DNA from 3 places in the Sneathiella sp. D3-11 genome. Region 2 is predicted to be linked to each of the others. Evidence: riboswitches for the same ligand, from Rfam matches in the RefSeq annotation. Region 2 holds a riboswitch; each other region holds the start of a gene.
What was found. A riboswitch is a leader RNA that binds a small molecule or an ion and turns the genes downstream of it on or off. The one in region 2 is predicted to bind cobalamin.
Positions count from the first base shown of each region.

Region 1: another riboswitch for cobalamin. It lies ahead of AC0L73_RS12035 (HupE/UreJ family protein); the one in region 2 lies ahead of cobW (cobalamin biosynthesis protein CobW).
Region 3: another riboswitch for cobalamin. It lies ahead of AC0L73_RS01775 (TonB-dependent receptor plug domain-containing protein); the one in region 2 lies ahead of cobW (cobalamin biosynthesis protein CobW).

Region 1 is NZ_CM147911.1:2,353,525-2,358,832, forward strand. Features, by position in the region: gene AC0L73_RS12020 (P1 family peptidase) at 1-206, shown strand, start outside; gene AC0L73_RS12025 (ABC transporter substrate-binding protein) at 239-1,717, shown strand; gene AC0L73_RS12030 (glutathione peroxidase) at 1,824-2,570, opposite strand; cobalamin riboswitch at 2,788-2,992, shown strand; gene AC0L73_RS12035 (HupE/UreJ family protein) at 3,029-3,658, shown strand; gene AC0L73_RS12040 (hypothetical protein) at 3,744-4,913, opposite strand; tRNA gene AC0L73_RS12045 (tRNA-Arg) at 5,191-5,267, shown strand.
Region 2 is NZ_CM147911.1:1,064,481-1,069,788, forward strand. Features, by position in the region: gene AC0L73_RS05615 (cation:proton antiporter) at 1-1,047, opposite strand, end outside; gene AC0L73_RS05620 (hypothetical protein) at 1,162-1,902, opposite strand; gene AC0L73_RS05625 (ABC transporter ATP-binding protein) at 1,987-2,775, opposite strand; cobalamin riboswitch at 3,061-3,249, shown strand; gene cobW (cobalamin biosynthesis protein CobW) at 3,371-4,399, shown strand; partial or broken gene cobN (cobaltochelatase subunit CobN) at 4,401-5,308, shown strand, end outside.
Region 3 is NZ_CM147911.1:347,189-352,496, forward strand. Features, by position in the region: partial or broken gene AC0L73_RS01765 (FecCD family ABC transporter permease) at 1-141, opposite strand, end outside; gene AC0L73_RS01770 (ABC transporter substrate-binding protein) at 152-946, opposite strand; gene AC0L73_RS01775 (TonB-dependent receptor plug domain-containing protein) at 1,030-2,982, opposite strand; cobalamin riboswitch at 3,222-3,427, opposite strand; gene AC0L73_RS01780 (MotA/TolQ/ExbB proton channel family protein) at 3,701-4,390, shown strand; gene AC0L73_RS01785 (ExbD/TolR family protein) at 4,377-4,763, shown strand; gene AC0L73_RS01790 (ExbD/TolR family protein) at 4,765-5,181, shown strand; gene AC0L73_RS01795 (energy transducer TonB) at 5,178-5,308, shown strand, end outside.

The DNA of each region.
Region 1 (5,308 bases), 1.3 Mb from region 2:
TTGCGCGTGCAATTAGGCCTGTACATACCCCCTTTGACGGCGATAGTATTTTTGCAATATCGACGGAAAAAGAAGAGTTATCAGGCCCAAGACCATTCGGTGTGGCGAAGATCGGCACAATGGCTGCCGATTGTGTCGCAAGATCCATTGCCCGGGCTGTTTATAACGCCAGAAGTTTAGGCGGATTGCCGGGATATATGTCCTAAATATTGAGGTTTTATACAAGGGAGAGAAGTCTATGAAGAGAATACTTATTGCCGCCGCCCTTGCTGGTGCCGTGTTGGCGCCGCTATCGGCTCAGGCAGCGAATGACACTGTTACTTTCGCCCAGCGGTTGGAGCCGCCTGGGCTTGACCCGAGAACTGGCGCAGCCGCAGCGATTTCGCTTACCACACTTTATAATGTCTATGAGGGCCTGACCCGCATGGATGAAAAAAGCATGATCCATCCGGCTCTTGCGGAAAGTTGGACCATCAGTGATGACGGCCTTACCTATACCTTTAAGTTGGTCGAGGGAGCGAAATTCCACGACGGTGCGGATTTCGACAGCTCCGACGTTAAATACACGTTTGAGGCCAACGCCGCTGAAGACAGCCAAAATAAGCGTAAAGATCGCTTTGCCAATATGGAAAGCATTGAGACGCCAGATGCTAATACTGTGGTTATCAAGCTTAAAGAGCGCCGCCCGGCCCTACTTGAGCAGTTGAGCGAATCTACAGCCGTGATTGTCGATCCGGCATCGGATGCGACCAACGCAACCAATCCGGTTGGCACGGGTCCGTATAAAGTTGCAAGTTGGACGAAAGGCGATAGCCTGAAGCTGACGGCGGCTGATACCTATCGTGCCAAAGACGACGTTGCGATCAAGAATGTCACGATCCGCTTTATCAGTGATGGTCCGGCGCGTCTTGCTGCGCTGCTCGCTGGCGATGTGGATGTTGCGGATATCCCGAAGGAGCTGATCGGCAGTGACGCCCTGAAGGACGATTTCAATGTTGTGGTCGGAAACACAAACGGTGAAACCATTCTCAGCACCAACAATGCGGATGAAGCACTTTCAAAGTTGAAAGTCCGTCAGGCAATCGCACATGCGATCAATCGTCAGGAACTGATTGATGGTGCGATGTTTGGTTTTGGAACGCCAATCGGAACGCATTTCGCACCACATCATCCGGATTATCTCGATCTGACTGGAACTTATCCATTTGACCCTGAAAAATCCAAGCAGCTTCTTGCCGAGGCAGGATATCCGGACGGATTGGAGCTTTCATTGAAGCTACCGCCAGTGGATGACTACGCCCGTAAAGGTGGACAGATTGTTGCAGCACAGCTTGAAAAAGCCGGCTTCAAAATCAAAATTGAGAATGTTGACTGGCCGAAATGGCTTGATGAAGTCTACAAAAAGAAAAACTATGACCTGTCAATTGTCTCGCATGTAGAACCAATGGATATTGGCATTTACGCTCGTGAAAACTACTACTTCAATTATAATAATCCGAAGTTCAACGAAGTGGTTGCCGCAGCTGAATCTGCAGCTTCACCAGCTGAACGCACAGAACTTTTGCAGACCGCGCAGAAGATTCTGGCTGAAGATGCCGTAAACGGCTTTATGTTCCAGTTGCCGCGTGTGGTTGTGGTTCGCAATGGGCTGAACGGTGTATGGAACGATCTGCCATTCTTCGTCACCGATGCGTCACGGATGTCCTGGAGTGATTAACGTCCTTTAGGTCTATCAAACGCTGTAAAAAAACCCGCTGGCTCTCACCAGCGGGTTTTTTTGAAGAAGGAAAATTGACGAAACCTTCTTCGCGGTATTTGGAAATTTATGCGGCGGCGGATTTGCCGGCGCCAAGATAGTTTTCCAACTCGTCAGCACCACCGATTTTCTGGCCGTCGATAAAAATCTGCGGTGTGGTCAGGACGCCAGAAACGGCTCTCAGGGAGCGCATTGTTGCATCGCTACCGAGAATGATTTCCTCATATCCAAGACCGGCTTTCTCCAATGCAGCTTTGGCCCTTGTACAATGGCCACAGCCCGGCTTTGAAAAGACCGTAATCGCCTTTGGCTTCTCTGCGCTCGGGCTCAGATATTCGAGCATTGTGTCCGCATCTGAAACTTCAAACGGATCGCCTTCGACATCAGGCTCAATGAACATTTTTTCTATGACGCCGTCATTGACCAGCATTGAATAGCGCCAGCTCCGGTTACCAAAGCCAAGATCATCCTTATTTACAAGCATGCCCATGCCTTCGGAGAAAGCGCCTGTCCCATCCGGGAGGAAGGTAATGTTCTCAGCTTTCTGGTCTTTCTTCCACTCGTTCATGACAAATGTATCGTTGACCGAAAGACAGATGACTCTGTCGACGCCAGCTTTCTCGAGAGTCGGAACAAGCTCGTTGTATCGGGGGAGATGCGACGAAGAGCATGTTGGTGTAAAGGCTCCGGGAAGAGCAAACAGGACAACTTTCTGGCCTTTGAAAAGCTCATCCGTTGTCACATCGCACCAGCTATCGCCGTCACGTGTCTTGAAGGTGACATTCGGGACTTTCTGTCCTTCCATATTTTTCATCTTTTTAACTCCATCAGTATGCAAATTCTTGTCGTGAGCCATATATATTCAGCTCAGAAATTTATGCAAGTAGTTTTTAGAATTATTTTAATATATGAGATGTGAGACCTAAAAATACCCGATAACATCTCGTCGAAACTATCATTTCAGTCTGCTCTCTGCCTGCAAAAGATTTCAATTGGCAGTAATTGCCGCTGGTCATCATCGATGGCAGTTGATAGAGTTTGCCGAAGGCGGTTCTATCGATTTTATCGGTCAGTTAAAAGGGAATATAGTGAGGACGGTTTAGCGTCCAATTCTATGGCTGCCCCCGCAACTGTTAGCGCGAAGGGGCTTTCAAAGATGCCACTGGATCATTCTGGGAAGGTAGAAAGCACCGTGATAGCGCAAGCCAGGAGACCTGCCGCTGACAGGACGTAAAGACAATTCGTCGGGTGAGACGAAAACAGGAGAATGACATGCGATATAGAATAGCGGCGACGACAGTGCTTGCTGCACTGATGGTTCCAACACTGGCTTTTGCGCATCATCCAATGGGTGGCGCGACACCTAGTAATTTCACGGAAGGTCTTTTGTCAGGCATTGGGCACCCAATTATCGGGATCGATCACTTGGCCTTCGTGGTTCTGGTCGGCTTGGCAGCGGTCTTTCTGACACGAAAATATATTGCGCCTCTTGCCTTTATTCTGGGAACAATTGCCGGATGTTTGCTGATCACAAATGGAGTGGCGCTTCCCTTCGCTGAACTGGTGATCACCGGATCGGTTATTCTTCTGGGCGCATTGGTGGTGTCGGGTAAGAAAATCCCTGCGGCCCTTCATATGGCGATCTTTGCTATTGCCGGCCTGTTTCATGGCGGCGCCTATGGTGAGGCAATTGTTGGTGCAGAAAATATGCCGCTTGTTGCCTATCTCATCGGGTTCGCGGCTATTCAATATTCAATTGCCATCGGCGCTGGATTTATTGCTGAAAAAGTCTGGCACGCTACTGAGACCGCAGCGGCAAAGCCACGCATTGCTGGTGCTGTTGCCGCCGGTGTCGGCATTGCCTTTTTCGTTGAGAATGTCGAAGGCATGATCTTCGGATAAAGAATATTCGGTCGCGGAGGCGGCTCTAGAAAAGAAAAAGCGACGGATTTACCGTCGCTTTTTTTATTGCCGTAATAGTCAGATTTTACCGGACGTATACATGTACCTCGTTAGAGGCAACATTTGCATTCGCTGTGCTGGCAAGTTTAACGCGCGACGCAGGCAGGCCCATGTCAATGAGAGACCTAAGGACCCGTTCAGCATTTTGCACTGACTTCACCTGATTGTTAGCCAGATTGCTGTTCAGCGGTGCAATGGAGACCACATCGAAAGAAGATTGCGGCCGTTCCTGCATGGTGCGGCTGATCGCATCATAGAGAGCCTGTTCATAGGCGACATCGTCCCGGTCGAAGCGGATAATTACCAACGCCTGACGTTCCCCAGATGTCGTATCCGCCGCCTTGGCCGTTTCAAGGTAATTACGCGTGCCAGCGCTTGATCCCAAGAATCCACCGTTCTTGATTGCGATCGACGTGTTGGTGAGGTTCATCCGCTCAGTACCCACATAGGCTGTCTGGCGGTTAATATCATTGGTGAGCTGGTTAAGGAGACGGTTTGTCAGGACGGAAGTCCGGCTTGTTTCATCCTCCAACACCGTCAACTGGCGGTGATCTTCTTCTATCGCGCCGCTAAGCTCAAAGGCGGACTGTACCGATTCGAGCAAGAAACCAACCTCACCCGCGTCCCCTGCGACTGTATTCGCAAGGTTGTTCATCTCCGAAACATCCGCCGCAATTTTTTCCAGGTCGCTTTGGGCTTCATTCCACTGGCTGATCAGGATCGGGTTACCCTTGGTCGTGCCGATCTGAAGGCGTGCATTGATGGCGGCCATGGTTCCGTGATAGCGCTGCGACGTTGCGGTGGTCGAGGCTTCCATTGCCTCGAATTGGGCGCTGCTCTGGTTGACGCGTGCCTGCAGAGCCCGGAGGCTGTCACGCAACGTTTCAACCCGCTGTCCAACGACAGTGCCCGTACTTGGCGCTGTGGTGACCTCCGGCAGTTGGAACCGGCTTGCTGTGGTAGCCTGTGGTGCGGGCGCAGCTCCGGCTGAAGAGGCAGATGCCAAGGCCGCTTGTGTCGCTGTGGGATCTGCGGACATTGCCGCCTTCTCTGCGCTGGCAACGGCTTCCTGGCCCGATTTCGTGGGCGCCGGATCGCCCGCCAGGGGCGGTAGCAGTTTTTCATCAACAAAAGAGCAACTCGCGACGAGTAACACGGCGCTGACTGCAACGGGACGGGTAAGGTTGAGTACCATGGTTGTAAAACACTCTTAGTTTCTGTGCGCGCAAAAACCCGGTAGCGGGAGGGCAATTTCGCCGTTCCATGCCGAGCGGTTATTGTAACCGGAAATCAGTGGCAGATAGTATCTAATGAAAAGCGTGGCGACAAGAAGCGATTTCGACACAACTTTTTAAGAAAATCTGGTTTAATCGCTTGCATTGCCTCCCCCTTTTGATTAATTTCCCGATCCTCAGGCAGGCGCCACATGCAATTCGCGCCTTGCTGTCGGTCAAAGACAGGCTGGCAAATAAGCACCGGTAGCTCAGCTGGATAGAGCACTAGACTACGAATCTAGGGGTCGGGAGTTCGAATCTTCCCCGGTGCGCCACTTTCTTTTTGTCACTCTATACCGATGCGGCCTGACATGTC
Region 2 (5,308 bases):
CACATAGCCGCTTGCGCTCCCCGTTGCCATAAGAAGAAAAGAGAATTCCCCTACCTGGCCCAATGCGGTCCCAGCGATAAAGGCGGAACGCCAGTCAACGCCCGTTACCCTCAAAATGACGATATTGATGGCCGTTTTTCCGACAATCACCAGCAGCAGCATCAACAGGACAAGGCCAATATTCTGCCAGATATAAGTGACATCTATCAGCAGGCCGATGGAAAGAAAAAAGATCATTAGCAAAATTGATTGGATCGGCTGCGTTGCTTCGACGATACCTTTTCGTTCCTGGCTGTTCCCAATGATAAGGCCGGCAAGAAACGCCCCAAACGCAGGAGACATGCCGAAAAGGCCGCTAATCGCCGCAAGCCCGAGACAGAAAACAATCCCGAACAAGGGCGTAAGGTCCGCATGACCGGAAATGGCTTTCAAGAATGGCAGGTGAATGCGTTCCCTGCGGCTCAGGAAGAGAATAAGACCTATCAGGAAGGCCACCGCCAGTCCGAGTGTCAAGAGGAGTACGGGTACATTCAACGCCTCACCTGAGAGGCTGCCAACGATAAGCAGCATCGGCACCACCGCAAGATCCTGTGCGATGAGAAGACCCACCGCGATATTACCGGTCCTCTGGTGAAGTTCCCCTATGTCTTCGAGAATTTTAACTGCAACGGCGGTCGAACTGATCGACAGGCTGAAGGCCAGAAGTAAGGTCAATTCCCACGGCCAATCCAGAAAAAGTGCAATCAGTCCGACGACAACATAAGAGACCGCAACCTGAAGAAAAACGCCGCCAATAGCCGTTTTCCAGATGCGCATAAAGGACTTCAGGTTGAGTTCCATCCCGATCAGATAGAGCAGCAGCAACACCCCAAGCTCGGCTAGAATTTCAACATTTTCACGATCTTCAACAAACCCGAAAACCGAACGCCCCAGCACCATTCCGGTTAGCAAGTAACCGACAATTGCCGGCTGCCTAAGCCGTGTCATGATCATCCCGAACATCAGGGCTATCGTGGCAATGATGGCAATATCCGTAAGTTGGTGCATTGTGCGCTGCGAAACCTGCAAGAAAAGCGGTTAAAAAATAAGGGTACGATTACGGATAAAAAAGCGCAAGGCACGCATCGCTCAACGGCATGTTTTCTGCATCATTTCCATCTTTTAGCCCTGAAAATTCCAGAAATTGCTGATTTCGTCTGCCGTTATCCGAAAAATATCATCAACGCCCAGGCGATAATTGCGCGCGAGCTTGGTCAACAGGGCAAGTTCATTCAAATATGCATCCTCGCATCTGAATTGATCGCATATTTCCCGATCACTCATCAATTGAAGTGCACGCAACTCCATGGCAATCCGTTGCCGGTTCGCCGCTCTTGACTGATCCGCTGATTTCCCAGCTAGACATATGAATTTATCGCTTGCCTCGATGAGTTTTTCCGCCGGATAGAAGAACACGCAACTGCGCACAAACTGCCTACACAGCTTTTCGACAAAGGGCGTATTAGGAAGAGAACTCTGTTCAAGGTATGACCGCACCACCATCCGTCTGCAATAAATCAGCTTTTTTGGCATGATATGCGAGAGGTTCAGAAAAGACGGCGCATAAGTCACGAGCTGTCTGAACAACAGCAGTTTTTCAAGAAATCTATACTCAGCGATCCAGAAGCGTTGCTTAACTGAAGACAGCCGCGCGAGTTCCCCTTCAACGGAATCCCGAAGGAGTGTTCGCTCCCTTCTTTCCTGTGTTAATACTGACGTGCAATGCGTCCGTGTAACCGCGTTATCTATTATAAAGGGGCGCACCCAGCGGGTCAGAGCCTGCTCTTCTTTGCGCCACGGCAGATTGTCCCGTGGCGTCAATAAATCTGAAGCTGTCAGGCTGTCACTTTTGCCATCATTCATGGAAACCACGCTAATTTGACTCGCTAACAAAGCCCAAACTAGACGCTTTCAGGATGTTTTACGTGATCACCAAATAACGGAAATTCAGGCTGAAACAGTCGAAACCGACATCTGAATTGGTCCATCTTTTCGCTTATTCCAGAACTGCGACACATATGGATCATCCGTATGCCCCGCTTCACGGACGTCGCCCGTCCAGACAACGCGTCCCTCATGCAGCATGGCGATGCGGTCGGAAATAATACGTGCTGTCAGCAAGTTACTGGTTATCGCCATAACTGTACTGCCGAGTTCACGAACGTTATTGAAAATCTGATCATTGATGACATTGCTCATTATCGGATCGAGCCCGGCAGTTGGCTCATCCAGAAACAGGATCGGAGGATCCCCGGCTATTGCACGGGCGAACCCAACACGTTTCTGCATACCGCCGGAGAGTTCCGACGGGAATAAGTCAGCTACATCCGCCGACAGTCCGACAGAGCGCAGCTTCTTGATGGCCATTGCCTTGACATCCTGCTTGTTCACACCGGATTGCTGATTCAGGCGAAAGCCGATGTTCTCCCAGACCCGAAGGCCGTCGAACAATCCCGAACGCTGAAACAGAATACCGAATTTTCGGAAAAATTCCATCCGGTCCTTCTCCGGCATATCGCTAACTTCTTTCCCGTCGAGGAGGATCGAGCCACTGTCGGGTTTGATCAATCCGAGAATGCATTTCAGCGTCAACGTCTTGCCAGCGCCTGACGGCCCAATCAAAGTTAGAATCTCGCCAGCTTTCACCTCAAGATTTATGCCGTTCAAAACCTGAACGCCATCAAAGCTCTTATACAGGTCCTTGACGACAATTTTATTTTTCGCTGTTTCCGCCATGGCCAAGAAACTACAGGATAAATTTGCGAAAACAAACTGCATTCTGCAATCACGAAGCAGTTTAAGGGATGCCGAGTTCGAATAATTACGCCATTTCCAATACTAAATGAGATGGATCTCAATATCGTTGGCAGGACTGATGATTTCTGTCTCGCAGAATCACCGGGGGCTCTGTTTTGGACTACTCTGAACGGAAGCCGGTCGAGTGGGCATCCTAAAAAAGCCCGGACCGTTGGGCAAATCGATAAAAGCACCGTCAATGGATTGACAGGCAACGCTTTCCGCCGTAGCGTCCGCTCCGATGGTTCCCAATCAGGGATTATAAGGGAATGCGGTGCGATCCATGGGTCAATGCCGCGGCTGTCCCCGCAACTGTATGCGACTAGCCTGCACAAAAAACCACTGAGACAATCGGGAAGGTAAGTGCCGGTGCCATTCGCAAGCCAGGAGACCTGCCATCAACTGTATCAATTTCTGCTGCATGACGGAGGATCATGATGAGCGTAATGACATTGCGATATCCGCACCCTAATTCCAAACGCCCCTGCCCGGCCGGCCCTTTGGCCTGCGCGACATATTTCCCCGGAGTAATGATATGAGTGAGAAAATACCGGCAACCGTTATCACCGGTTTCCTTGGCGCGGGCAAGACCAGCCTGATCCGCCACCTAATCGAAAATTCGGAGGGCCGAAAATTGGCACTTATCATCAATGAGTTCGGCGACCTTGGCGTCGACGGGGACCTCCTCAAGGGATGCGGCAATGAAAACTGCACGGAAGAAGACATTGTCGAGCTTGCCAACGGCTGTATTTGTTGCACGGTTGCCGATGATTTCCTCCCCACCATACAGAAAATACTAAGCCGCGAAGATCGCCCCGATCATATCATTGTCGAAACCTCTGGCCTTGCACTTCCAAAACCGCTTGTCCGGGCCTTTGGATGGCCCGAAGTGCGCACGCAAGTAACAGTCGACGGAGTGGTTACCGTGATTGATGGCCCGGCCTATCGTGATGGGTTGTTTGCCGCTAACCCCGACGCCGTGCAGGCCCAGCGGGAAGCTGACGAAATGCTGGATCATGACAGCCCGCTGGAAGAGCTGTTCGATGATCAGATCAATTGCGCCGACATGATCATTTTCAACAAGGCGGACATGCTTGCAGATGAGGAACTCTCCTCGGCCACCGCCGGACTAAAGGATCGTCTCCGTCCACAGGTGAAAATGCTCCAGACGAGCCATGGTAAGCTGGACGCTCGGGTTCTGCTGGGTCTTGGTGCAGCGGCAGAGGATGATCTAGACGCGCGCCCGTCGGTTCATGATGATGCCGATGACCATGAGCATGACGACTTTGACAGTTTTGTTCTGGAGGTCGGGGAGATCACATCTCCAGAAACACTGATTGCCAAGCTGGAAAAGGCCATCGCCGCGGAAGATATTTTGAGGGTGAAAGGTTTCCTTACCGTGAAGGACAAGGATATGCGGCTCGTTCTGCAGGGCGTCGGCAGTCGGTTACAGCACTATTATGATCGGGAATGGGCCGCCGATGAGAAACGTATCAGCAAGCTCGTGATAATTGGCGAGCACGATATGGATCAGTCCACCATCACCAAAATAATAAAGGGCTAACATGCATCTTCTGGCGGCCATACCCGGCGGCATTGCTGATGGATCGGAAGCGGTTGATCTCGAACAGGTGCCGGGTGATATCATTTTTCTGTCCGCGGCGGATACGGAGCTGTCCAGCCTGGCACTGAGCCAGAAGACGCGTGAACGCGCGCCATCCCTTCGGCTTGCCAATACGATGCAGCTGTCCCACAATCTTTCCGTCGATATCTATGTTGAGGATATGATTGCCAACGCAAAGCTGGTGGTTGTCCGCCTGTTGGGCGGAATCGGCTACTGGCCCTATGCGGTGGAAAAAATCACCGAATGCTGTCGCGCAAAAGGAATTATGCTTGCTTTCCTGCCGGGGGATGATCAACCGGATGAAGAACTCGCCGCCCTCAATACCGTTCCGCATGGGACAGCCCATCGGCTCTGGCGGTATCTTGTTGAAGGCGGTGAAGAGAATTACTCAGGTTTTCTGGATTATAGTGCGTATCTACTGGATCATGAAACCGATTGGCGCGAACCCAAGCCGCTGTTAAAGGCTGGATTGTACTGGCCGAATGAGACACAACTGAGCATGGCGGATATTCGGCGGCACTGGAAGGAAGATACTCCAGTTACCGGCATTATTTTTTACCGTGCGCTGTATCAGGCGAATAATCTAGCCCCGGTGGATGCCCTGATCGAAGCCCTTTCAAGCCGTGGACTAAACCCGCTTCCCATTTTCGTCTCCAGCCTGAAGGATCCAGTTTCGGCGGAGATTATCGAACATCTACTGGCCGAAGCACCGCCGTCTGTGTTGTTGAATGCCACTGGCTTCGCTATTTCCAGCCCCGGCGGAGCGAGAAAATCCACTCCCTTTGACGCCGCTGATTGCCCAATTCTGCAGGTGATTTTTTCTGGCGGCAATGAAGACCATTGGAAGGA
Region 3 (5,308 bases), 720 kb from region 2:
TGAGAAGATTGCGCGTAGAAGTTCAAATGGATTTATCGATGCTGGCCCCACCAGCAGTGATGCCAAGAAGGCAACAATGACCGCTATCGCCAATACGAAAAACAAAATTGGTATTCTGATTAAATATTGCTCTTTTCGCATCACCGACGGCTCACTTCTGATCTACTTTTCGGTAGGACATAATCTTCGACTTGATGGCATGTAATTCGGCAATGGCATCGGCAATAACAGGTGTTCCGCATACCCACAAATTCGACGGAATACGGATCCGTGAATGATCAGCGAACATCTTTCGCAGGGCCGGGTGATGTAAATTTTCTGTCGCCATCGCCGGTTTATCCCGCTGTGCGTCCAATATCAGCAAATCCGGCATCGACGTTATCAATGTTTCAAGAGACACTTGCCCGGTCCCTCGGATGCCGAGCTCACTGCCAAGATTTCGAAACCCTGCCGCCTTCACTACCGAGCTTGCCAGCGTCCCTTCCCCCGATGTAAAACCGTTTGCCCAATAGAGTGCCGCCATCGGCGCGTCTGCCTCGTTCCCCGGCATGTCAGCGGATGGCAGTTTATTATCGAATTCTGCGACCAAGGCTCTGCCGCGCTCTGATGCGCCAACTGCCTCCGCAACAGTTTTAATGTTCGCTCTGATATCGTTCAAACTGGTCGCAATGGGAAGCACTATCACCCGATAGCCCAGTTTACGCAAAAGAAACACGGTCGGGCGAGTTGTATATTCCCCGGCGAGAATGAGGTCCGGCTCAAGTTGCAATATCTCCTCAGACAATCCGTGATTTTTAGGCAAACCCGCTGCCTGCTCCGCCATCATGGATGTCTCCTGATCCGTGGCGAGATTGCTCAGCGATACGATCTGTTGCCGATCCGCCAAAAGGAGGAGAAGCTGATCCGCACAAACATTCATAGACACAATCCGCTCTGGCTTCGCCATGCCGCTCCCTGGCAGAAATACCGCCAGGGAGAGACCGAGAAAGGCCCGCTGCAAGCAAATAAATAGACTATTTCCCGCCATTATCAGAAGGGCCCGAATTTAATATGGAGACCGGCGAAAAACGAAATTCCCGGAGATCCATAACCATAGACTTCCTGATAGTCTTCGTTCAGAAGATTTTCCCCGCGCATATAAACCTCCGCTCCTTCTGCAAACTCATAGGATGCCGCCAGATTGACAAGAGTATAGCTATCCAGATCAACTGTTCGCGTCGCCACGGGGAAATAGCTGTCATAGACAATATCACTCTGCTTACCGTTATATTGAAGACTCAAATTGAGGTTGGCAGGTCTCTCCATAACATCGAAACTGTAGTTTCCGATGAGGCTGGCGATATGTTTGGGCCGCCGGACAAGCGCCGTCCCCATTGCGTCCTTCCCATTTGTGTAGGTATAGGAAGCATCGAGACGTATGTTCTCGAACGGCTCGGTCGAGGCAGTAAACTCCATACCTTGTATCCGGCTTGTGCCGGCAAGATTAACGGCTGTATTCCCGCTGCCTTGAATAAGATTCTCAATGCGATTGCTGAAATAGGTCACGTCAAGAATCAGTTTGTCATCCAGAAAAGCCTGTTCGACACCCGCGTCCCATCCGAACCCTTCCTCAGGCTTCAAGTTAGGGTTGCCGGTGAAACCGGGCGTGGAGCCGAACAATTCAAACAATGTCGGGTTTTTAACCGCCCGGCCAAAGCTGCTATGCAAACGGGTTGCGGTTTCATCAAATAAATAGGCAGCCGTCCCGCGATAAGTGGTCTGATTGTCGAAGAGATTATCATTGTCATCATAACGCAGCGCGCCGGACAGAAATAGATTTTCCCATAAGCTGACCCGGTATTCCGTTGAGTAACCGTAATTCACGATGTTCACAGTATTGGGGCCGGAGAAACCACTGTTGGTGTATTGCTCCTCCTCATCGCGTTCAACCGCGAAGGTAGCCGTATGGTCGGCGTTTGCAAAATCCGGTGTCGAGAAATAATAATCCGACTGATAGCCATAGGTGATCCGCTTGCCTTCCGATGTATAGGTGGTCGCCCCCGCTCCGTTTAGATAGTCCGTTTTATCGTCCATATAGCTCATCTTGACCAGTTGGTCCCAGGCACCATCGGCGAGAGTTAGTTTTGCGCTGGTCAAGCCGTATCTTTGCAGGGACTGAGAGCTGTCTTCGCCATCGATCGTGTTGACCACAACGGCGGAGGCATCACTATCCAGATCACTGTCGACAATCATGCCCACCGCTTTAATTTCAAGGTTCTCGATGGGCTTGACGCTGATTTTGAGGCGACCGGTCGTATTATCATAACCGTCCTTCTCGGTATTGCCGTTTTTCTCATCGGCCACAGAGATGCCATGCGTAATATACCGCTCGACCGTACCGGAAATGGTGAATTTATCACTTCCATAGCCCATATCGACCTGCCCGTCCTTCGTAGAGAAAGAGCCAAACTCCCCACGGGTGGAAAGGGTGAAACCGGGTTCGGGGTCCTTGGTGATAATATTCACCACGCCGCCAATAGCATCACTGCCGTAAATCGCGCTTTGCGGTCCACGCAGCACTTCGATCCGCGCAATCCCCGCGTTCAGGATATTCGCAAAGTTGAACTCCGATCCCGAAGCCGGGTTATTGACTTCTATCCCATCGATCAGGACAAGCGTCTGGTTTGCTTCCGCTCCTCGAATGCGGATTTGCGTCTGGCTGCCAACCGGCCCTGTGCGATTAACGGCGATACCCGGCACATCCCGTAGAACATCTGAGACGATCCTCACTTGCCGTTTTTCCAACTCATCTGCTGTGATGACCGTGACGGCGCTACCAATTTCCATAGACGGCAGCGGCGTACGGCTTGCCGAGACGACAATTTCGGGCATGAGTTGGGTTGTGTCATCCGCCATGACCGACATGGCGATAATGATCGCAAGGAAACTGCCGGAGGCAAGGCGGACGGGAATAGGTTTCTTCTTTTTTAAGTAATCAAACATTGCTGATCCCTCTTGTTTCTTAAAAGACAAGTAAGGGCAAACAGCGACATTGCCGCTTGCGCCTGACGACGAAGAAACACAGTGCGATCAGATAGAAAACTTCAAGTCCGCATAAAACGGACAAATGGCTTTCAGCAATTGAGGAAAATAGAATTCAAATCCAAAACCCCGATAGCAACGCATTCCTGCGCGCCACCACAAACGGGTTTCCGTCCCACGAGCACACCCCGTACAGTGGTCGAGTAGCGCTTACGACGGCAGGTCTCCTGGCTCACAGGTCATTGCGTTTCCCAGCCTTCCCAGTTTCCCAGTGGCTTTTTCGGGCACGCTCTCTGTTCACAGTTGCGGGGGCAGCCAAGGTGTAAAACAGCCTGAATTCAGTCAGGCTGGTCAGTCCCTGTTCCCTTTTTCATCCATGAATGGAACCATCGCTGAGATAGTAATTGCATCAGCGTTTTTTATAAGTCAAGCAACAAGAAATCATTCTGGTACTGTTAGAAATGAAACGTCACATCAAGCTGCCTGCCGTCGATCACGAGACAATTTGCCGCAGCTAATGACTACTAATACTAAAACAACCCGGTTTCCCTAAATTTACAGAGGCAAATGGATGCGCTTTGCGCAAAACCAGAGGCTCGGCCCTTCAAACCGCGACTTGACAAAACATGTCTCTGTTTGCGTATTAGTTGCGAATCTTAACCCTTGGGAAGGCGTCCTCGTGATCGAATATGTAATATCGCTCTATGATAAAGGCGGCCCCGTAATCGCTATTCTGGCTGTTCTTTCCGTGGTGGCATTGTCAGTAGCCCTGCAAAAGCTCTGGCTCTTTACATCAACGGGCTTGGGTCGACATGAAAAAATCCGGGAAGCCATGCTGCTCTGGAAACGCAATCAAGGACTGCAGGCGATCGAGCTCCTTCAGGCACAAAAGAGCCCGACCGCAATGACCGTGCGCCATACGTTGCAAGGTCTCTATTATTCGCCAGATCGGCAGGCACTTGTCCGAGAGGATATTGATCGCGTCGCCGGGGAGGAACTTGCCAAGGCACGCAAGGGAATTCGATTGCTGGAAACAATCGCCCAGATCGCGCCTCTGCTGGGCCTGTTCGGGACAATTCTCGGAATGATCGAAGCTTTTCAGGCCCTGCAATCCGCAGGTGCAAATGTTGACCCTTCGGCGCTAGCCGGGGGAATATGGGTCGCGCTGCTGACAACGGCGGCGGGCCTCGCCCTCGCGATCCCGGCTTCCATGGTGGCAACCTGGTTTGATACTTTGGTCGATGCAGAGCAGCAGGCAATTGAAAGCATGGTCACATCCCTCCTGACTGGTGAAATTACCGCCGTTTCTCTTAACCAATCTACCTCCGGCCTTTCTGCGACGCTCACCGCTGATCATGCGAATTCGTAACGGCAAGAAGCGCAAAAACCTAATCGGTCTTACATCGCTTATCGATGTAATATTCCTGTTACTTCTGTTTTTCATGCTGTCGTCGACCTTCACAAAATTTACCGAGTTCACACTCTCCGCCGCAACGGCTGGTCCTGCCCAGGAGAAAACAGAAAAGCCCATCATAATTTTCGCCCATCTTGACGGGCGGTTTGAAATTGAGGGGATTTCGATAAGCGCAAGCGCGCTGAAAAACCGCGTGCAAGAGCAAACCGAGGAAGGTCGCACCAGCGCCGTCCTTGCTCCGGATAAAAAAATGCCGACGCAACAGCTTGTTACGATTCTGGAAACCCTTGAGCAAACAGATTTGCAATCTGTTTCTTTGGCGCGCTGACATGAAAATAACCACGCCCAAAGAAAAGCGCGCCCTGCCCGAGAATACGATTGCGCTCATCAATGTTGTCTTTCTAATGCTGATCTTTTTCCTGATCGTCGGGACGGTCGCCGCCCCTCTTTCCAAAGATCTTCAGCCCGCCTGGACGAGCCAGCGCCCTCTGGTCCCCCCACATCCACAGGTGATAGAAATCAACGCGATCGGGGAGATTTCCTATCAGGGAAAGACCGTCGCATTAGACCGTCTTGGTTCGACTGCCCGTCAGATTTTGACAAAAGATGGCGACGAAATTTTCATCAAGCTTGCGGCAGATCACGAATTGGAAGCAGGTCGCCTCATCGAAATTCTGGAGGTACTGAAAGCCGTGAAAGTCGGCAATATCCGCTTGGTGACCCTCGACAAGGTGGCGTCAAAATGACCGCCCTTTTGCTTCGCCAACCAACTTTCTTGCTGCTCTCAACCGGATTGCATGTCATTGGTATTATGGGGTTAGTTGCCTGGCAAAGCGCACCCCCGTCGCTCGCCATGCCGAAGGGCCGGATTAC